DNA from 4 places in the Mesorhizobium sp. M0047 genome. Region 3 is predicted to be linked to each of the others. Evidence: riboswitches for the same ligand, from Rfam matches in the RefSeq annotation. Region 3 holds a riboswitch; each other region holds the start of a gene.
The links. Region 3 has a riboswitch for cobalamin ahead of bluB (5,6-dimethylbenzimidazole synthase). Riboswitches for the same ligand answer to the same signal wherever they lie in the genome.

Region 1: linked by a shared signal. The riboswitch ahead of NKJ89_RS13035 (CbtB domain-containing protein) and the one ahead of bluB (5,6-dimethylbenzimidazole synthase) in region 3 are both predicted to bind cobalamin.
Region 2: linked by a shared signal. The riboswitch ahead of NKJ89_RS14150 (aromatic ring-hydroxylating oxygenase subunit alpha) and the one ahead of bluB (5,6-dimethylbenzimidazole synthase) in region 3 are both predicted to bind cobalamin.
Region 4: linked by a shared signal. The riboswitch ahead of NKJ89_RS13235 (DUF1636 family protein) and the one ahead of bluB (5,6-dimethylbenzimidazole synthase) in region 3 are both predicted to bind cobalamin.

The regions. Positions count from the first base shown of each region.
Region 1 covers NZ_JAMYUW010000011.1:67,851-73,076, reverse strand. Annotated here, with positions in the region: gene NKJ89_RS13045 (heparan-alpha-glucosaminide N-acetyltransferase) at 1-353, opposite strand, end outside; gene NKJ89_RS13040 (MFS transporter) at 578-1,777, shown strand; cobalamin riboswitch at 1,903-2,099, shown strand; gene NKJ89_RS13035 (CbtB domain-containing protein) at 2,136-2,315, shown strand; gene NKJ89_RS13030 (CbtA family protein) at 2,331-3,098, shown strand; gene cobU (bifunctional adenosylcobinamide kinase/adenosylcobinamide-phosphate guanylyltransferase) at 3,271-3,714, shown strand; gene cobO (cob(I)yrinic acid a,c-diamide adenosyltransferase) at 3,716-4,330, shown strand; gene cbiB (adenosylcobinamide-phosphate synthase CbiB) at 4,371-5,226, opposite strand, start outside.
Region 2 covers NZ_JAMYUW010000012.1:89,565-94,790, reverse strand. Annotated here, with positions in the region: gene bglA (beta-galactosidase BglA) at 1-551, shown strand, start outside; gene NKJ89_RS14170 (ABC transporter ATP-binding protein) at 576-1,688, shown strand; gene NKJ89_RS14165 (DUF680 domain-containing protein) at 1,771-2,007, opposite strand; gene NKJ89_RS14160 (DUF680 domain-containing protein) at 2,088-2,297, opposite strand; gene NKJ89_RS14155 (DUF680 domain-containing protein) at 2,369-2,566, opposite strand; cobalamin riboswitch at 3,076-3,277, shown strand; gene NKJ89_RS14150 (aromatic ring-hydroxylating oxygenase subunit alpha) at 3,393-4,640, shown strand; gene NKJ89_RS14145 (FAD-binding oxidoreductase) at 4,687-5,226, shown strand, end outside.
Region 3 covers NZ_JAMYUW010000082.1:4,530-9,755, forward strand. Annotated here, with positions in the region: gene dxs (1-deoxy-D-xylulose-5-phosphate synthase) at 1-384, opposite strand, end outside; gene NKJ89_RS35045 (pirin family protein) at 528-1,451, opposite strand; gene NKJ89_RS35050 (DUF2277 domain-containing protein) at 1,490-1,756, opposite strand; gene NKJ89_RS35055 (exodeoxyribonuclease VII small subunit) at 1,855-2,106, opposite strand; gene NKJ89_RS35060 (histone deacetylase family protein) at 2,110-3,036, opposite strand; cobalamin riboswitch at 3,158-3,337, shown strand; gene bluB (5,6-dimethylbenzimidazole synthase) at 3,386-4,132, shown strand; gene NKJ89_RS35070 (hypothetical protein) at 4,133-5,116, opposite strand.
Region 4 covers NZ_JAMYUW010000011.1:109,488-114,713, reverse strand. Annotated here, with positions in the region: gene NKJ89_RS13245 (cobaltochelatase subunit CobN) at 1-852, opposite strand, end outside; gene cobW (cobalamin biosynthesis protein CobW) at 871-1,908, opposite strand; gene NKJ89_RS13235 (DUF1636 family protein) at 1,905-2,339, opposite strand; cobalamin riboswitch at 2,379-2,583, opposite strand; gene NKJ89_RS13230 (winged helix-turn-helix domain-containing protein) at 2,612-3,811, opposite strand; gene NKJ89_RS13225 (NADH-quinone oxidoreductase subunit A) at 4,130-4,495, shown strand; gene NKJ89_RS13220 (NuoB/complex I 20 kDa subunit family protein) at 4,486-5,067, shown strand; gene NKJ89_RS13215 (NADH-quinone oxidoreductase subunit C) at 5,072-5,226, shown strand, end outside.

The DNA.
Region 1 (5,226 bases), on a different contig from region 3:
CCGAAGAAGATGAAGCCGTCCGGGGTGGCGATGCGGGTGACGATCGAAATCGCGATCGCGGCTCCCGCGACCATGGCGAAACGCTTCCAGAAGCCGTTCCAGCGGATTTTCTTGCCGTGGGCGAGGTACAGGCTGACGCCGACCAGGAACAGGAAGGTCGAGGCGATGCAGCGCGCGTAGATCTTCCACCAGCCGAAGGCGGTCAGGCCGGGATCAGTGTAGCCGAAGAATTCCAGATCCCAGGTGAAATGGTAGCTCGCCATGGCGATCAGCGCGATGCCGCGCACGATGTCGATGACGACGATGCGCCTTGGTCGATCCTGGACGGGTGCGGTCGGCGTTTGGATGGTCATGGTCTCGCATTCTGTTTCGGCCCCGCAAAACGACTATCACGGTTGCACCGGGCAAAAGAAGGCCGGGCGTCTGACAACGCGGACAGGATCAGGCGCCGCTTTAGGCCAGTGGCGGAAAGCCTTTGGCCGACTTCGTTTTTTGCCGGGTACGCGTCGGTTTCCTCTTATTGGCGCAGGGATCGCCACGGCAGATTTGGTCCGATAGATTCTGCTTTGGGGAAGCAATGTCCACCCATGTGCGCCATCCGATCTGGCTTCCGGCCCTAAAGGCCGCGGACGCGCGCACCTTCGCCTCGCTCTATGCAGTCGAATCCTTCGCCCGCGCCACGGTGTCGAGCGTCATCCCGATCCAGGCCTATGAGATCCTGCACAACGAGCAGATCGTCTCGATCCTCTACACCGTCGTGGCGATGCTCGGCCTGTCGGTGACGCTCTTCATGCCAATGCTGATCCGCCGCTTTGCGCGGCGCTGGGTCTACACCGCTGGCGCCTGCCTGCTTGCCATCGGCTCGCTGTTCTTCGTCACCCATACGCTTGCCGGGCAACTGGCCGGCATGCTGTGCCGCGTGATGGGCGCCAGCGCGCTGTCGATCACGCTCAACCTCTATATCATGGACCATATCCGCAAGACCGATTTCATGCAGGCCGAATCGCTGCGCATGGCGTGGTCGATGTTGGCGTGGACCGGCGGGCCGACGCTCGGCATCTTCCTCTACACGCACTTCGGCATCTATGCCGCGCATGGCGCCGTGGCGATCTTCGCCCTGGCCTTGCTGGCGCTGTTCTGGACCTACCGGCTCGGCGACAACCCGTCGATCCGCCCGGGCAAGACGCGCCCGGTCAACCCGCTCGCCAATATCGGCCGCTTCGTCGCGCAGCCCAGGCTCAGACTGGCCTGGCTGATCGCTTTCGGCCGCTCCTGTTTCTGGACGACTTTCTTTGTCTATGGGCCACTGTTCATGGTCATCACCGGCGAAGGCAAGCTGGCCGGCGGCGTGCTGGTTTCGGCCGGCAACGCGCTGCTGTTCATGGCCATCTTCTGGGGCAAGGCGGGAAAGCGCTTTGGCGGCCGCAGGACGATGACATTTGCCTATTTCGCCATGTCGGCCATGCTGCTGGCGGCAGGCTTCGTCGGCGAGACCGTGCCGCTGCTCACCGGCGCCTTCCTGCTTGGCGGCGCCTTCTTCACCATCGCGCTCGACGCACTCGGCTCGACCGCCTTCATGCGCTCGGTGCGCTCCTATGAAAGATCGCAGATGGCGGCGGTCTACCGGACCTATCTCGACTTTTCCGAACTGACGCCGCCGCTGGTCTATTCGGTGGTGCTGGCGTTTTTCGGCCTAGGCTCGGTGTTCGTCACGCTGGGCCTGCTGGCTGCGGTCTGCGGCTTCGTGACGTGGCGCTATCTGCCGAAATCGCTTTGATCTTCAGGGCTTTGGTGGAAGTGCCGCATGCCAAGGTGCCTGCGGCAGCGGAGGCCCTCACTGGCACGACGCATTCGCGATGGTTGCCGCCGGAATTTGGTTTGCTGGAGGCGAGGATTCTGCCTATAGTCGGCAATGTCGTCGGTTCCATTTTGGAGCCAAGAGGGAATGCGGTGAGGGCGAGTTTCGCCCAATGCCGTGGCTGCCCCCGCAACTGTGTGCGGTAGTCCTCTCCATATGCCACTGAAGATTTCTTCTTCGGGAAGGTGGGGAAGGGCGCTGATCCGCGAGCCAGGAGACCTGCCGGCGACAGGAAACTGACTTCGATGCCCTCGGGTGGAGGGCGAAAGGACAAGACATGACTACTGCTTCCGTCTCCCTCGGCGCCTCCGTCTCCTCGCAGTCGCGCTTCATGCAGCTCGCGCTTGCAGCGCTGCTCGGCGTTTTCGTGATGGGCTTTGTCGGCTTCTCGCATATCGATGCGGTCCACAATGCGGCTCACGACTATCGCCATTCGATGGCGTTTCCCTGCCACTGACGAGGATCTGACATCATGAACCTGTTTCGCAACGTCGTGTTCATCGCGGCGATCGCAGGGCTCGTGGCCGGTGTCGTTCTCGCCGGCATGCAGGCCTACGCTACCGTGCCGCTGATTCTGAAGGCGGAAGTCTACGAACAGGCTGGCGGCGGGCATCACCATGACCATGCCGCTCCGGCCGCAACGGATAGCAATGCCATGAGCTCTGCCGCTCCGGCAGCGGAAGCCGCCCCGGCCGCCGAAGACGAGGGTTGGGCGCCGGCAGACGGTTTCGAACGTTTCGCCTTCAGCGTGCTTGCCAACATCGTCACCGGCATCGGCTTCGCCTTGATCCTGGTCGCGGTTTCCGAATTCGCCGGCGGCATCGGTGGCTGGCGCCAGGGCGTCTTCTGGGGGCTGGCCGGCTTTGCCGTGTTCACGCTGGCGCCGGGCCTAGGCCTGCCGCCGGAACTGCCGGCCATGCCAGCGGCCGATCTGACCGAGCGCCAGATCTGGTGGTGGGCGACCGTAGCGATGACCGCGGCCGGGCTCGGCGTGATCGCCTTCCGCAAGTCGCTGCCGCTGGCGATCCTGGCTGTGGCCTTGATCGTCGCTCCGCACATCGTCGGCGCGCCGCAGCCCGGCAGTTACGAGACGGCGATCCCCGAAGGCCTGCACCACCAGTTCGTGGTGGCGGTGACAGTGACCAATCTGGTGTTCTGGCTGGTGCTCGGCGCGGTCGTCGGCGTGGTGCGCGGCCGCTTCACCGGCACCGCGACCAGCCTGCGCGACAGCTTTGCCTGACAGCAAGGCACTGACCTTCCTCATCGGCGGTGGGGGGGGGGGGGCGGGGGCGGCCCCCCCCCCCCCCCCCCCCGCCCCCCCCCGCCGTCTCCCCTCTCCCGCCCGCCCCCCCCCCCCCCCCCCGCCGCGCCGGCGGGCCCCCCCCCCCCCCCCCCCCCCCCACGCCGAAACCCTGGCGACGGCCTTGCCCTCGCCATGGACCTATATCGCGACGGCGCAAGCCTATGACGATGAGATGCGCGAGCGCATCGCGCTGCACCGCTCACGCCGCGGCGAAGGCTGGACGACCATCGACGCACCGCTCGATCTTGCCGGCGCGCTCGCGGCGTTGCCCGACAACCAGCCGGTGCTTGTCGACTGCCTGACATTGTGGCTGACCAATCATATGCTGGCCGAACATGATCTCGAGCTGGAATGCCGGCGACTGGCGGAGGTGCTGTCGCGGCCGCGCGGGCCCTGGTTCGTGGTGTCCAATGAAGTCGGGCAAGGTATCGTGCCTGACAACGCACTGGCGCGCCGGTTTCGCGATGCCGCCGGCCGGCTTAACCAGCAGATCGCTGCCGTCGCCGACACAGTGCTGCTGATGGTGGCGGGACTTCCGCTGAAGGTGAAATGACATGACCGACGTCGACAATAAGGACGAAGAACGCCACCGCGCCAAGATGGCCAAGCGCAAGACGGTGCAGGATGCCGAGGTGGCGAGCAAGACGGTCGAGAAGGGGCTGCTGATCGTCAACACCGGGCCGGGCAAGGGTAAGACGACGGCCGCCTTCGGTCTCGCGTTGCGGATGCTCGGCTACGGCAAGCGCGTCGGCGTCGTCCAGTTCATCAAGGGCAAATGGCATACCGGCGAGAAAGACGCCTTCGCCGCCTTCGGCGACCGCATCGTCTGGCACGCGATGGGCGAGGGCTTCACCTGGGAAACGCAGGATCTGAAGCGCGACATCGCCGCGGCCGAAGCGGCGTGGGCCAAGGTGCTCGAGCTGATGGCCGATCCGTCAATCAGCCTGCTGGTGCTCGACGAGTTGAACATCGCGCTGCGCTACGACTATCTCGATCTCGACAAGGTGGTTGCGGCGCTGAAAGCCCGCCGCGAAGGCCTGCACGTCGTCGTCACCGGCCGCAACGCCAAGCCGGCGCTGGTCGAGGCGGCCGATCTCGTCACCGAGATGGGCGTGACCAAGCACCATTTTTCCGCGGGCGTTAAGGCGCAGCAGGGCATCGAGTTTTGAACGTTTCTTACCCTCCTCACAAGGGGGAGGGTGAAATGGGTCACGCCACAATGACGATGATCGAAATCACTCCAAACAGCGCAATCAGCAGATAGTCGGCGACGCGATAGAGTTTCAGCGCCTGCCTTATATCGGCGCTGTCGGCTTCGCGGCGGCCGCCTCCGCCCATGAAGACGTCGTCGACCAGGACGCCGCCGTAGCTGCGCGGCCCGGCGAGTGCCAGGCCGAGCGCGCCAGCCATCGCCGCTTCCGGCCAGCCGGCATTCGGCGAGCGGTGCTTCTTCGCGTCGCGCCACACCGTGTGCCAGGCATTGCGCGGGTCGGCGTCTCTGACCAGGAAAGCCGCCAACACGATCAGCAGCGCCGTCAGCCGTGACGCCGGCAAATTGATCCAATCGTCGAAGCGTGCCGCCGCCCAGCCGAACGCCTCATGGCGCGGGGTACGGTGACCGATCATCGAATCGGCGGTGTTGGCGGCCTTGTAGGCGGCGCCGCCGGCGAGGCCGCCGAGACCGGTCCAGAAGGCGGGAGCAACGATGCCATCGGAAAAATTCTCGGCCAGGCTCTCGATCGCAGCGCGGCTGACACCGGCCCGGTCCAGCGTCTCGGGATCGCGGCCAACGATGCGCGAGACGGCCACGCGGCCCAGGGCGAGGCCGCCAGTGTCGAGCGCGTCCGCCACCGCCTCGACATGTTCGTAAAGGCTTTTCTGCGACAGGAGCGAGGTTGCCAGAAGGGCCGTGATGATGAGTCCCATGGGAACGAACCAGAGCAGGATCTGCACGCCGAGGCCGATCAGCGCCGGCACGAGCACGATGACCAGCAGCGCCTGGACACCGCGCTTGCGACGCAACGCGTCGGGATCAGTGGCGTGGTTGAGCCAGCGGTCGAGAAAG
Region 2 (5,226 bases), on a different contig from region 3:
TGTTGATGTCGTTGCGTGGTTCGGTCTGCATCTATCAAGGCGAAGAGCTTGGGCTCGCCGAAGCGGAGCTGCGCTTCGAGGACTTGCAGGACCCCTACGGCATCCGCTTCTGGCCGGAATTCAAAGGCCGCGATGGCTGCCGAACGCCGATGGTGTGGGACGGCAGCGCCAAGAATGGCGGATTCTCCCCGGCAAAGCCCTGGCTGCCGGTGCCGACCAAGCATCTGTCGCAAGCTGTCAATGTCCAGCAGGGCGACGAGAATTCGCTGCTTGAGCACTATCGTCGCTTTCTCACCTTCCGGCGAGCCCACACGGCACTTGTCAAGGGTGACATCACCTTCATCGAAAGCGATGGCGACACCGTCGCCTTCACCCGCCGCGCAGGCAACGAGCAGGTCGTCTGCGCCTTCAATCTGGGAGCCGGGCCAACCAAGGTTGACCTTGGCAGCCGATCGCCGCAACCTTTGCCCGGGCATGGATTTTCGGGGCAGGCAAGCAGCGGTTCCATCGAGCTTGGCGGCTACGGCGCCTGGTTCGGGCGCGTCGACTGAATTTCAAATCACTGGAGGAAACCAATGGCCGATGTCACGCTAAGGCAAGTGAAGAAGTCCTACGGCAATCTGAACATTCTCCACGGCATCGACCTCGATATCAAGTCGGGCGAATTTATCGTCTTTGTCGGTCCGTCGGGCTGCGGCAAGTCGACATTGCTGAGGTCGATCGCCGGGCTCGAGGAAATCACCTCCGGCGAGCTCAGAATAGCCGGCGAGGTCGTGAACGACGTGCCGCCGTCGAAGCGGGGCATCGCCATGGTGTTCCAGTCCTACGCGCTGTACCCGCACATGACCGTCTACGACAACATGGCGTTCTCGATGAAGATCGGGAAGGAGAACAAGGCCGAGATCGACCGGCGCGTACGCCAGGCGGCGGAAATCCTGCAGTTGACGAAATATCTCGACCGCTTGCCCAAGGCGATGTCGGGCGGACAGCGCCAGCGCGTCGCCATTGGCCGCGCCATCGTGCGCAATCCGAAGGTGTTCCTGTTTGACGAGCCGCTGTCGAACCTTGACGCCGCACTTCGCGTCGCCACCCGCATCGAAATCGCCAAGCTCAAGGAATCGATGCCCGCCACGACCATGATCTACGTCACCCATGACCAGGTCGAGGCGATGACGCTGGCCGACCGCATCGTTGTGCTCAAGGAAGGCCATATCGAGCAGGTCGGCACGCCTATGGATCTCTACAAGAAGCCCGGCAATCTGTTCGTTGCCCAGTTCATCGGCTCGCCGGCCATGAACATCCTGCCGGCGACCATCGAAAGGACCGGAAACCCGACTGTCGTCAGCCATGTCGGCGGGCGCAAGGCAACCGTGCCGATCACGACCCCTGCTTCGGCAAAGGGCGCCGCGGTGAGCTTTGGCGTGCGGCCGGAGGACCTGATCATTGCCAGCGGTGCGGACTATCTGTTCGAAGGGACGGTCGACTATGTCGAGCAGCTCGGCGAGGTCCAGCTTGTCTATGTCGACATCGGCCGCGCCGATCTGCCACTGGTGACCAAGCTGCCCGGCAATGTCGAGGTCAAGCGCGGCTCGACATTGCGGCTGAGCGCCAATGCCGAAGACCTGCATATCTTCGACACGGATGGGCGGTCCTTCGCGCTTCACGAAGCAGAGGCTAAGGCGGCCTGAGGTTCCATGATGAGACTGCACGTTGCAAAAACAAGAGCGGCGGGCCTGCCCGCCGCTCTTGTTTGGAGATCAGCTTCGGCTGTTAGCGGCCGAAGAGATTCCGGTCGCTGCCCTGAGGGGCGGACTTCGGTACGTCGCCCGACGAATTGAGCAGCTTGTAGACCGGCGAACCGGTGTCGCGCACCGAAGACGTCGGCGTGGTGTCGACGTTGGAGGTCGCCAGCTTGTTGATATCGGTGCCACCAACGTTGTCGTTGCGGGCATAGGCGCTGCCGGCGGCAATCAGAAGAGCGGCGGCAGTAAGAACAATCTTTTTCATTTTTGACACTCCGTATTCTCGAATTCGATGCTGCGGGTTAACCCGCAGCATCGCTGTCGGATGTTGGTTTTGATCGGATGTTAGTTGTTGCCGAACAGGTTGCGGTCGCTGCCATGGTTGACAGGCGCCTGCGTGGCCGGCTCCGACTTCTTGACGGAAGCCGTGTACGAGCTGTCGACGGCGGTGGTGGCAGGCTGGTTGGCGCCGTTCGAACCATAGTTGTCGCTAGCGGCGAAAGCGCTACCCGAGATGGCCAGAACAGCGGCGGTAGCAAGAATGATCTTCTTCATTTCAAGTCTCCTGAATTTTCTGGATTTCGCCAGGACGGCGGGCGAACCCGCTGTCAACTGGGAATTGGTTGTTAGTGGCCGAAGAGGTTACGGTCGCTGCCCTGGGCAGGCGTCTGAGCAGCCGGTTCCGACTTCTTGACCGAAGCGGTGTACGAGCTGTCGACGGCAGTGGCTGCCGGGGCGTTCGAACCGTAGTGGTCGCTGCCATTAGCGAAGGCGCTGCCGGAAATGGCCAGAACGGCGGCGGCAGTGAGAATGATCTTTTTCATTTTTTGTACTCCAGTATCTTCTTTTTCGTCCGTCTAGCGGCGTGTCTTGGAAATGAAATCGCGTCGTTCGGACAGCCCCGATGTGGGAGGGCATCCTCGCCTTTTCCAATCACGAAGTTGTTTCGTGTGGACCATGATTCCGCTACTTGAAATTGTGCCAAGGGCTTCCACACGCTACTTATTATTTATATTTTTCAATGGTTTAAGCAAAACCGTCCGCTGGATCACTAACTGTTGCCAAGGCCCGGCGTTCACAACGTCCTGCACGCACCGTCAACAGAAACGAACCGTTCGGTTCGATTTTAGAATCAGCTAATAGTCACTTTTCGAAACCGTTAGCCTTTTTTGGCCGCCAGCAAGGGTTGGCTTTCGAGGAGATTGCAAGTGGCGATGGCTGCCGAAGAGATAGGATTTCAGCCCGGCAATCGCCAACCCGAACGTTTCGCACGCGTGTCGCGCCGCATGGATACGATGTCGTTTTCATGCCGATGACGCGCCAGCGATCGTGGTTAGATCATGCCATCTCAGGTGCCGCTTCGTGACGACGGGGCGGAGAATTGGGAAGCCGGTCAAAATCCGGCGCTGCCCCCGCAACGGTGGTGGAGTTCAAGTCGCAACGGGAGACCACTGGGCAACTGCCTGGGAAGGTGTCGCGATCGTCCGCAAGGACAACTCCAAAGCCCGGAAACCAGCCCGAGATTTCTAGACTCGACTGATCGCGGTGGGCGATCAAGAGGTGGATAGTGCATGCACGGCGCCTCGCCGGCCTGCGTCCAATCCTTCCTCCGTCACCACCAGTTCAGTCCTTAGATAACGAGGACAGGACATGGATATTCGCAACGACATGCTGAGGCTCTTGAACAGCCGTCGGCAAGGCTTTTCGCTAGAGCAGCCCTTCTACACCGATCCAGACTACTTCAAGCTGGACATGGAGCTGATCTGGTATCGCGATTGGCTGTTCATCGGCCATGATTGCGAGCTGCCGAAGCCGGGCAGCTACATTACCGTGCAGATCGGCGACTATCCGGTTGTTCTTGTCCGTGACCAGCAAGGCAAGATCAACGCCTTCCACAATTCCTGCCGCCATCGCGGCAGTCGCGTCTGCAACACCGACAAGGGTACTGCGGCAAAGCTTGTCTGTCCCTATCACCAGTGGACCTATGAGCTCGACGGCCGCTTGCTGTTCGCCCGTCAGATGGCCGACGGTTTCGACAAGAGTGAGTTCAGTCTGAAGCCGGTCGCCTGCGAGAGCGTCGGCGGCTATATCTTCATCTGCCTGGCCAAGGAGCCAGCGGATTTCGCGCCGATGCGGGCGATGATCGAACCTTATCTGCTGCCGCACCGGTTGCGGGAAGCAAAGGTCGCCTTCGAGAGCACGATCATCGAGAAGGGCAACTGGAAGTTGGTCTGGGAAAACAACCGCGAGTGCTATCACTGCGTCGCCAATCATCCCGAGTTGTGCAAGACCTTCCCCGAGGCTCCGACCGTGACCGGCGTCAACGGCGCCGACAGCGACCCCGAAATGGTCGCGCATTGGGCCAAATGCGAGGCCGTCGGACTGCCGAGCATATTCCGCATCGATCCGGCCGGGCAGTATCGCGCCACCCGCGCGCCGCTGCTGCGCGATGCCGTCAGCTACACCATGAGCGGCAAGCTGGCGGTGAAGAAGAACCTCTCCGACGCTGTCTCCGCCGATCGCATCGGCACCTTGATGCACTATCACTATCCGACGACATGGAACCACATCCTTATCGATCACGCGGTGACGTTCCGGGTGGTGCCGATCAGCGCCACGGAAACGGCAGTGACGACGAAATGGCTGGTGCACAAGGACGCGGTCGAGGGTGTCGACTACACCATCGAAGACCTTACCCATGTGTGGACCGAAACCAACGACCAAGACCGCCGCATCGTTGAGGAAAATGCCCTCGGCATCCTGTCGCCCGCCTATGAACCAGGCCCCTATTCGGAGCTGCATGAGGGTGGCGTGATCCAGTTCGTCGAATGGTACGCGTCGTTCATCGGCCCGCGCCTCGCCGAAGGTGGAAGGCCGGCGCTGCGCAGCGTCGCCTAGTTGCATCACATGCACAAAACATGAGGGACAAGAGAGGATGAATGCGATGACGGATCTTGGCCTCTATCGCCATCTCGACCAGATGACGCCCTGGAACGACAGGCTGCAGGTGCTGGAGGTGATCGGCGTCAGCGACGAAGCGCCTGACGTCAAGACCTTCACCTTCCGCTCCGACAACCAGACCTGGTTCCGCTACAAGCCGGGCCAGTTCGTGACGTTGGAACTGCCGACTGCGGACGGGCCGCTGATGCGCACCTATACGCTGTCGTCCTCGCCATCGCGGCCGTTCTCGATCGCAGTGACGGTGAAGGCGCAAGCCGGCAGCACCGGCACGCGATGGATGTTTGACCATCTGACGCCCGGCTCGCACGTCAAGGCCTATGGGCCGACCGGCGATTTTTCGCTGCACAGTCACCCGGCGGCCAAATATCTGTTCATTTCGGCCGGATCCGGCGTGACGCCGATGATGTCGATGCTGCGCTGGCTGAACGACTGTGCGCCATGGACCGATGTCGGCTTCGTCAATTGCGCGCGCCGCCCGGAAGAGATCATTTTCCGCAAGGAGCTCGAACTGCTCGGCAGCCGC
Region 3 (5,226 bases):
GGCCGAAATCGATGTCGAGGAGTGGGCGGCGCCGAAGGGATCGTACTCGCTCTCGGCGCGGCGGGTGAAGCCCGACAGGCCCCCTTCCTGGCGCAATGTGCGGATGCGGTCACGGCGGCCGGTCAGGATCTTGTGCGGATAGGCCTGATGGCCGACGTCCCAGATAAGCCGGTCATCGGGGGTGTTGAAGACATAGTGCAGCGCCACCGTCAACTCGACCACGCCAAGGCCGGCGCCAAGATGGCCGCCGGTGTGGGAGACGGCATCGATCAGCTCGGCGCGAAGCTCGGCTGCCAATTGCGGCAGCTCGCTTTCGGCAAGCGTGCGCAGGTCGGCTGGGATGCGGACCTTGTCGAGAAGCGGCGTATGCGGCGTTGCGTTCACGGGTGCTCAGGCTTTCTGTTCATTGGCGAAATAGGCCGCCGGCCGGAGAATGTAAATGCACGTCAGTGACGCGGATCGGGCTGCGGTTCTTGGTTTGATGCATGCCGTTCTCCCAGAACCGGGCCACTTTCGGGCAACATGCATCAGCTTTCCGGCAGCGGAATGAACTCTTGCTCGTCTCCGGGAACAATATCGAAGCGTCCCGTCTTCCATTCCTGCTTGGCCTGCTCGATGCGTTCCTTCGACGATGAGACGAAATTCCACCAGATGTAGCGCTGCGAGCCGAGCGAAGCGCCGCCGAACAGCATGAAATGCGTCGCGCCGGTCTGCGACGATACGACGATCTCGTCACCGGGCCGAAACACCAGCAACCGTTCGGCCGGGAAAACGTCGCCCGAGATCGAGACCTCGCCTTCGAGTGTGTAGATGGCTCGTTCTTCCGCATCGGCCGGGATCTTCACGCTGGCGCCTGGCGCCAGGCGCAGATCGGCATAGAGTGTCTCTGTGTCGGCCCTGACCGGGGATCGCAGCCCTTGGAAATCACCAATGGCAATGCGGCCGCTAACGCCCTCGGCGTCGATCTCGGGCAACCGGAGTGCTGCGGTGTTCTCGAAAACCGGGGCTACTTCTTCCTTGCCGTCCGGCAGCGCCAACCAGGTCTGCAAGCCGGAAATCGACATCGGCGCGCCGCGCATTTCCTCAGGGGTGCGCTCAGAATGGACGATGCCGCGGCCGGCGGTCATCAGGTTTACGTCACCGGGCTGGATGACCATTTCGGTGCCGAGTGAATCGCGATGCCTTATATTGCCGTCGAACAGATAGGTGACCGTCGACAGACCGATATGCGGATGCGGGCGTACGTCGAGCGCCTGGCCGGCGCGCAGGATGGCCGGGCCCATGCGGTCGAAGAAGATGAACGGGCCGACCAACCGCCTCTTGGCGGTCGGCAGGGCGCGGCGAACCTGGAAACCGCCAATATCCTTGGCGTTGGGGATGACCATCAGTTCGATCTGGTCGCTGGCGAAGGCGTCGCCGGCCTCTGGGTCTTTCCCCGGGAAGAAGCTCATGCACTCTCCTTGTCAGCGCCAGAGGCAGCCTGGACGCTTCAGGCAAACCGGATCGCCGATTTCGCCCTTAGTTTGGCCGCCACTTCCTCGCGATTGCGAGGATGCTGATGGGTTTCGAGTGAATCGAGCAGTTCGCGCGCCGATGCTGCGATGGCTTCGACCGCGTGGTCGAAGGCATGCTGGTTCTGCTTCGAAGGCCGCGTCGTTCCGCTCAGCTTGCGGACAAACTGAAGTGCCGCGTCGCGGACTTCGTCATTGGTCGCGGGCGGATCAAAATTGAACAGGGTCTTGATGTTTCTGCACATCGTTTCCGTATCTCCTCTTGTCCTGAGCCGTTTCAATCAAGATGAACTTTATGCTCAATCATGATCGTGTCCAAAAGTCGGTGAGACGGCTGCGTGCCTCAGTCCGCGTCGAGCGGCTCCGTTCCAACCGGCTTGCCATCACGCGACAGCCTGATCTTCTCGACCTTGTCCTCGGCTGCCTTCAGCAGCCGGTCGCAATGCGCCTTCAGCGCTTCGCCGCGCTCATAGATCTTGATCGACTGATCGAGCGGCACGTCGCCACGCTCAAGATCATCGACGATCTTTTCCAGCGCGTCGAGTGCCTGTTCGAAGCTCATCGCCTTCACATCGTCGTTGGTCTCACCGGCCATCATTCATCCTTTCATCAGTCGCCCGACATGGGCGGCGACCGAAAATGCCAATCCCTGCAGATCGTAGCCACCCTCGAGCAGGCTGACGAGCCGGTCGCCGCTATGACGCGCGGCGCGCTGCATCAGCTGGCCGGTCGCCCAGTCGAAATCGTCCTCGGTCAGGTTGATCTCGGCCAGCGGATCGCGGTGATGTGCGTCGAACCCGGCCGAAATGACGATCAGGTCGGGCGCGAAATTGTCGAGCGCCGGCAGCACGCGCGACAGGAAGGCATCGCGAAAAACCTCGCTGCCGGTCTGCGGCGCCAACGGCGCGTTGACGATGTTGCCGGCGCCGGTTTCGTTTTTTGCCCCGGTGCCGGGATAAAGCGGCATCTGATGCGTCGAGCAATAGAGCACCGAGGGATCGTCCCAGAAAATATCCTGCGTGCCGTTGCCGTGATGTACGTCCCAGTCGATGACGGCAACGCGCTCGACGCCATGTTTCTTCTGCGCATAACGTGCCGCGATCGCCGCCGTGTTGAACAGGCAGAAGCCCATGGCTGTGGTCTTTTCGGCATGGTGGCCGGGCGGCCGGGCAGCGACGAAGACATTGTCGGCGCGGCCTGAAAAGACGTCGTCGACGGCGGCGTTGGCCGCACCGATTGCGGTGATCGCCGCCTGCCAGCTCTTCGGACTAGCGGTGGTATCGGCGTCGATGCGGGCGATCCCCTCGTCGGGAATGGCGGCGCGCACGCGAGCGACGAAATCGGCGGGATGCGCGTAGAGGATGGTGGCCTCGTCGCCTTCCGGCGCCTGGATACGATCGAGCGCGGCAAAAGCCTCGTCGTCCAGCACGCGCTCGATGGCGCGCAAGCGGTCCGGCCGCTCGGGATGGCCGGGCGGCGTGAGGTGCTCAAGGAAGATCGGATGGGTATAGAGACGGGTAGCCATCGTCCTAATCTAGTGACCCGGATCGGCAAAGGCCATGCACGGGCGGCCGATGACTGGGGAAAATCGCGCCTGCGTCCATTCGCGTCGCTGCAGGCATTGGCGTCGTCCGCGCTTCGGCGTAAGGTCCGTGACACTGCCTGGTGCCCGCCGCAAGCGGGAGAATCGGGAACACGGTTGAATTCCGTGGCGTGCCCAACGCTGTAAGGGGGACCGCGCCGGTATATGCCACTGTCGATGACGGGAAGGCACCGGACGCGGGTTGATCCCGAGCCAGAAGACCGGCCTGGCAGGCATCGTCATCCGCATGGTCAGGCGGTTGGCATCGATTGCAATCGCAAGGGGACAAGCGATGCCGGAACACATGACCGCTGCTGTTGGCGATGGATTTGAGGAGAATGCGCGCGATGCGGTGTATCGCGCCATGTTCACTCGGCGCGACGTCCGCAGCCATTTCCTGCCCACCGGGCTCGACGATGAGGTGCTGGCGCGGCTGCTGCTTGCCGCCCATCACGCGCCGTCGGTCGGCTTCATGCAGCCTTGGAACTTCATCGTCATTCGCGATGCCGAGCGACGGGAAAAGGTGCGCGACCTGTTCCTGGCGGCGCGCCAGCAGGAACTGCCGGCCATTGCGGAAGAGCGGCAGGCGCTCTACCGCAAACTCAAGCTGGAAGGCATTTGCGAAAGCGCGCTCAACATCTGCATCACCTGCGATCGCGAGCGTTCGAAGGGTTCGCCACTGGGACGCTCGCACAATCCGGAGATGGACCTCTATAGCACGGTCTGCGCGGTGCAGAATTTCTGGCTGGCGGCGCGCGCCGAAGGCGTCGGTGTCGGCTGGGTCAGCATCATCGAGGCGCAAGCGCTGAAAGGCCTGCTTTCTATTCCGGAGCATGTGACCCCGGTCGCCTATCTCTGCGTCGGCCGCGTCTCGGAGTTCGCGCCAAAACCTGACCTTGAAACGCATGGCTGGGGACGGCGGCTGCCGCTGCCGGAACTGATCATGAGCGAGACGTTTTCCGGGCAAGGTGAAGTGCTGCTCAAATCGACCGTGGCGCGCCTCAACACCGTTTCTGCCGCGCCGTCGAGCCCTCGCTAATCAGGGTGTCGCGCCGGCCGGTCCCCAGCGCGAGCCGCCAAAGGAGGCCAGCGCCTTGTCCTTGAGTTCCCTGAACTTCGACGACGCCTCCGCCAGCCGGGTGTCCCAGGCCGGATCTGGCACCTGGCCCGCGATGGTCTTGAAATAGACCTGCATCAGGCAAGCGATGGCGAAGGGCTCGATGAACGCCGCCTTGAAGGCCCAGGCGAAGACGATGGCTAGCACGAAGGCCCAGCCCGCCAATTGCCCTGGCATCAGGAAAAGAATGGCGGCGGCCGGCGCCAGCATCAGCAGGAAGATAACGAAGGATACGCCCCACATGATGACCGCCAGCCAGACGGCGTTCTTGACCATCACCTTGCCGTTCTGGGCATAGAGCACGACGCCTTGGCGCGCCGTCTCGAACGGCGAGGACGAATTGATGCGAATGTTGTAGCCGAGGATGATCTCGTCGACATAGGTCAGCGACAGGCGGATCACCGTGTTGATGAAGGAGACCAGACCGCTCAAACCCGGGATCGGCAGGAAGGCGGCGATGCCGCCGAGCAGGCCGGTGATGGCCCGGATGGCGCCCTTGACCAGCTGATCGACGACGAAAAGGATGTTGGCCTCGGCAAAACGCTGGGTGACGATATCCTTGGCGTAGGCGATCTGGTCCTGGCCGCCGGGAATGTCACGGCCGTCGATCAGATGGACCATCACGGCGATGTGGCCGGCCTTGACGACATAGAGGATGTATTCGCGGATCCAGTAGACGGCGATCGAGACGATGCCGAAACCGACCACCCCGCCCCACAAGGCAAAGGACATCGGCCCGTCGGGATCGGTGGAGATGTGGCCGACGCCATAGCCGACGGAGGCGCCCGTGCCGGTCGCCATGATGTAGGCCAGTGTGATGCCGAAATAGACGATCATGCGAAAGACAATGAACGGCCAGGTCCGCATCATGATGGACACCGACCTGCCGATATCGAAATCCCACATGCCCCGAATCTCCCCCTCAGAGGTGGTGAAAGAGGATGGACCCAACCCGGCGATTGTCAATTGCCGGCCGCGGCGCCGGCAGGGCGGAATCATGAATCGTTAACGCTCTG
Region 4 (5,226 bases), on a different contig from region 3:
CAGCAGCATCGAGCGGTAGAACAGGATGGGCACGACTGGGGCGTTGACGTTGTCAACGTCGAGTTCCGTCACACCCCCCTCTGTCCTGCCGGACATCTCCCCCGCAAGGGGGGAGATTGCGCCGTCATCAGGGATTTCGCCAATCGCGGATATCCGAGATAGATTCCTATCTGACGGGGCAGATGAGGAGCCGGCTTTGGTGACAGCCGATCTCCCCCCTTGCGGGGGAGATGTCCGGCAGGACAGAGGGGGGTGTGACGGAACGCCAACACTCGATGCGTCCGGCTTCTCCACAACTCCGCATGCGGGCTCGTAAAACCCAGCCTTCGGGACCGCGACCGGCTCGACGACAGGCTCATTCTGTCCCGCTAACCTTGCCAGCTTCCGCACCAGCGCGCTCATATTCGCCGGGCCGCCCTCGCGGAAATAGTCGAGCAAGCCGTCGAGTTCTTCGCGCGGCAGCGTCGAGGCTTCGATCAGCCTTAGGTCCTCGTCGCGGCATTCGCCAGGAAGCAGCGCCAGTTTTATACCGCGCGCCCGCGCCGTCGAGGCAAGCTGGTCGCAGCCGTAGCGCCACCAGTCGTAGCCGCCGAGGATGCGGACGAGGATGATTTTGGCGTGACGGGCGACGCTGTCGACCCAGAGGTCGACGGACATGGGATGGCGCAAGTCGCGCAGTGCCGCCAGCCGCATCGAGGGCAGGCGGTCGGCGTCGGCCTTCCACGCTGCCGCCAGTCCGGCGAGGTCGCTGTCGGTGAAGGACAGGGCCACGATATCCGCCGGCGTCTGCCGCAGATCGACCGGCTCGGCGAGGTCGTCGAGCGAGGCGGATGTCGTGGTTAGGATGTGCATCGCAACCTATGTCCGAAATCAGCCGGCGAGTATACGCTCGATAGCCGGGCGGTTCAGCCCCTTGAGGCCGATGACGACGAGGCGCGAGCGGCGGTCGTCCTGCGCCGTCCAGGCGCGGTCGTAGTAGTGGTTGACGCGCGGCCCGACGGCCTGCAGCAAAAGCCGCATCGGCTTGCCGCCGACCTCGACGAAGCCCTTCACGCGCAGCACGTTCTCTTCTTCGGCGGCGGTGGTGACTCGTTTCGCCAGTTCGTCCGGATTGGCTATCGAGGCAATATCGACGATGAATGTATCGAAGTCGTCATGCTCGTGGTCGAACGCGCCGTCGTGATGAGACTTGCGGTTTTCGATATCGTCCTCGACGGCGAGACCGAGGCCGAGCAGCACGGAGGGATCCACCTTGCCATGCGACGTCGGCACGATCTTCACCGCGCGGGCGGAGTGTTCGCCAATGATGGCATTGGCGCGGGCGGTGCCGGCGGCGTCCATCAGGTCGCTTTTGGACAGGATGATCAGGTCGGCACAGGCGATCTGGTCCTCGAACACCTCCTCGACCGGATCGTCGTGGTCGAGCGTCTCATCCTGAGCGCGCTGCGCCTGCAAGGCGTCCATGTCGTTGGCGACGCGTCCCTCGGCCAATGCCGGCCCGTCGACCACGGCGATGACGCCATCAACGGTGACGCGGCTTTTCACGCTCGGCCACTGGAAAGCCTGGACCAGCGGCTTGGGTAAAGCGAGGCCGGAGGTCTCGATCAGGATGTGATCGACCTTCGGCGTCAGCGCGAGGATCTGGTCGAGCGCCGGCACGAAATCGTCGGCGACGGTGCAGCAGATGCAGCCATTGGCCAGTTCGACGATGTTTTCCTCCGGGCAGGTGTCGATGCCGCAGCCCTTCAGGATCTCGCCGTCGATGCCGATGTCGCCGAACTCGTTGACGATGATGGCAATACGCTTGCCGCCGGCGTTTTCCAGGAGATGGCGGACCAGCGTCGTCTTACCGGCGCCGAGAAAGCCGGTGACGACGGTGCAGGGGACGCGGGAGACGGAAGCGGTCATTTCAGGTCCTTCAACAGGTCGAGGGGAGGGATGCGGGCAACAAGGCCGCGCTTCAGGCTATCGGGGCGGCCGCGCCATGGGATCAGGCCGTCCGTCGAAGTGGCGAAGAGTTTGGCTCCAGTGACCAGATCGGCGCCGCTGGTTGGTGTCAGGTCGCCGAAGACATAGCTCCAGCAGCCGTTGCGCAGGATGGCGGCGCTGAGCCGCCGCTTGCAATTGCCGAGACATTCGACGCTGCTGATGCGAATGTTGTCGCCCGACGCGGCGCGTCGCGTGTCGTCCGCCAGCAGTTCGCCGGCGCGGGGATGGGCGTCGGAGCCGGTTTCATCGCGGCAGGAGGCGCAGACGATCACGGTGACGCCAGCCAAGGCATCATCATGGCCGGACGAAACATCCGCTGTGCCAGCCGAAAAACTGCTGTCGTGGTCCAAAGATCGTGCTCCTTGCCCGGAAACCCGCCGGACGATCGGATTCTGTAGTCGCAGACGGCAGGTCTCCTGGCTCGCGGGTCATTGCCTTGGGTAGCCGCCTTCCCGGGATCACCCCAGTGGCTTTCGGCCTTGGCTCTTCGCTTACAGTTGCGGGGACAGCCGCGGATTTGGGATTTCGTCCCGCACCGCATTCCCTCTTAGCTCCTCTCGTTGAAGAGAAGAGACCGTCTGTACCGGATTTAGGCTTTTGCAGGCGGCGGTGTCAACGCGGCTTACGACACGGCGATTTCGGCCAGCGCCGGCCCCAAATCTCCGGCGGGCGTCACTTCCATGCGCTCAAGGCCAAGCCAGCCCTGCATCTGCTTCAATTCCTCGAAGAGCTGAGCAGCGGTTTCAGGCGGCGCACTGGACTCCGCATAGGCCGCATGGACGCGCAGGGCACCGGCCGGCCGGTCGGCCTTGAGGTCGACGCGCGCGACAATCCTGTCGCCGAGCAGGAACGGCAGGACATAATAGCCGTATTGCCGCTTGTCGGCCGGCGTGTAGATTTCGATGCGGTAGTGGAAATCGAACAGCCGCTCCGTGCGCGAGCGTTCGAAGACGACCGGATCGAACGGCGCCAGCAGGGCGCGTGCCTCGATCTTGCGCGGCAGACGGGCGTCCTTGTGAAGATAAGCCGGCTTGTCCCAGCCTTCGACGCGCACCGGCAGCAATTCGCCTGTTTCAACCAATTCCTCCAGCCGGCCTTTCATGTCGGCCGGCGAGAGGCGGAAATAGTCGCGCAAATCGCCTGATGTCGCGATGCCGTGGGCGCGGGCCGAAATGCGCAGCAATTCGCGGTGCGCGTCCTCGGCGGCGGGAACCGGCAGATCGAGGATCGCCTGCGGCAGCACGCGTTCGGGCAGGTCATAGAAGCGTTCGAAACCGCGACGGTGCGCCGTAGTGATGCGTCCGGCCCAGAACAGCCACTCGAAGGCATGCTTGGCATGGCTCCAGCCCCACCAGCCGCCCGAGCCCTTCTGGCCCTCGAGCGCGGAGGCGGCGGTCGGGCCGCGCTCGACGACCTGGCGGTAGATCTCTTCGACATAGGCGGCGTGCTCGCGGCCCCATTTGGCGAGGCCCAGATACATTTCGTCGCCGCGCTCGGCCCGTTGCATGCGCCAGCGCATCAGCGGGTATGTCTCGACCGGCAGGAAAGAGGCCTCATGCGCCCAATATTCGAAGACCGTGCGCTTGCGCGTCATGGCCGCATTGTCGAGCAAGGCGAGAGGGTAAGGGCCAAGGCGCGAATAGAGCGGCATATAATGAGCGCGCACCACCGCGCTGACGGAATCGATCTGCAGCAGACCGGTTCGAGCCAGCACGCGGGCAAAATGGCGGCGGTCGGGCGTAGCTGTTGGGCGGGGATCGAGAAAACCTTGGGCTGCAAGCGCGATGCGCCGGGCCATGGGGAGCGAGATCTTTTCCTTCATGCAGGCGTCACTCTGAGGGCGATGATGGGTGATTCCGGACAATGCTAGCAGGGTTTTGGCGCCAACCATGTCAGGAGAGAAAAGTGGAGTAAAAGGCGAAGGAAATCAAACAGGAGCGGATCGGACCAGTTTGCCGCGATAAGCCGTCCAGGTCAGTGTTTTGAACAAGGTTTGACTTGCTTCGCTGGAAGTGCTGCGCTAACCCTCGCCGCGTTGCAGCATAGGCCCTTAAAACGGTTCAGCGGTTAAACTGTCACGCTTCCGCATTAGGGTCCGGTGCTGTAATCAACGTGGATTGGCGCCAACGGAAAGCCGAGCATGAACGCACTCTTGAGCTCATACCTGCCCATCGTCCTGTTCATTGGCGTGGCGCTGGTTGTCGGCCTGGCGCTGCTGGCCGCACCCTTCCTGGTGGCTTACCGCAACCCCGATCCCGAAAAGCTTTCCGCCTACGAGTGCGGTTTCAACTCGTTCGACGACGCACGCATGAAGTTCGACATCCGATTCTACCTGGTGTCGATCCTGTTCATCATCTTCGACCTGGAAGTGGCCTTCCTGTTTCCGTGGGCGGTGTCGTTCTCGAAGATCGGAATGCTCGGCTTCTGGTCGATGATGGTGTTTCTGGCGGTGCTGACCATCGGCTTTGCCTATGAATGGAAAAAAGGAGCGCTGGAATGGGATTGAACGACAGTTCAGGCACCCTCGTCGCGCCGAAGCCCAAAGGTATCCTCGATCCCAATACCGGCCGGCCGGTAGGGGGAGACGATCCCTTCTTCCTCGAGATCAACAACGAACTGGCCGACAAGGGCTTTCTCGTTACGTCGACAGAGGCGCTGATCACCTGGGCACGCAGCGGTTCGCTGATGTTCATGACATTCGGTCTCGCCTGCTGCGCGGTTGAGATGATCCACACCTCGATGCCGCGCTATGACAGCGAGCGCTTCGGTGTCGCGCCGCGCGCGTCTCCGCGCCAGTCCGACATCATGATCGTCGCCGGCACGCTGACCAACAAGATGGCGCCGGCGTTGCGCAAGGTCTACGACCAGATGCCGGAACCGCGCTACGTCATCTCGATGGGCTCCTGCGCCAATGGCGGCGGCTACTACCACTATTCCTATTCGGTGGTGCGTGGCTGCGACCGCATCGTGCCGGTCGACATCTATGTGCCCGGCTGCCCGCCGAGCGCCGAAGCGCTGCTTTACGGCATTCTTCTCTTGCAGAAGAAGATCCGCCGCACCGGCACGATCGAACGGTAAATCCATGACCGCATCCCTGAGCGAACTGTCGACCCATCTCGGCGAGAAGCTGATCGACCGCGTGAATGACGCTGATATCGCCTATGGTGAGCTTACCATTGGCGTCGAGCCGCGCGATCTGGTCGAGGTCATGACCTTCCTGCGCGACGATGCGCGCTG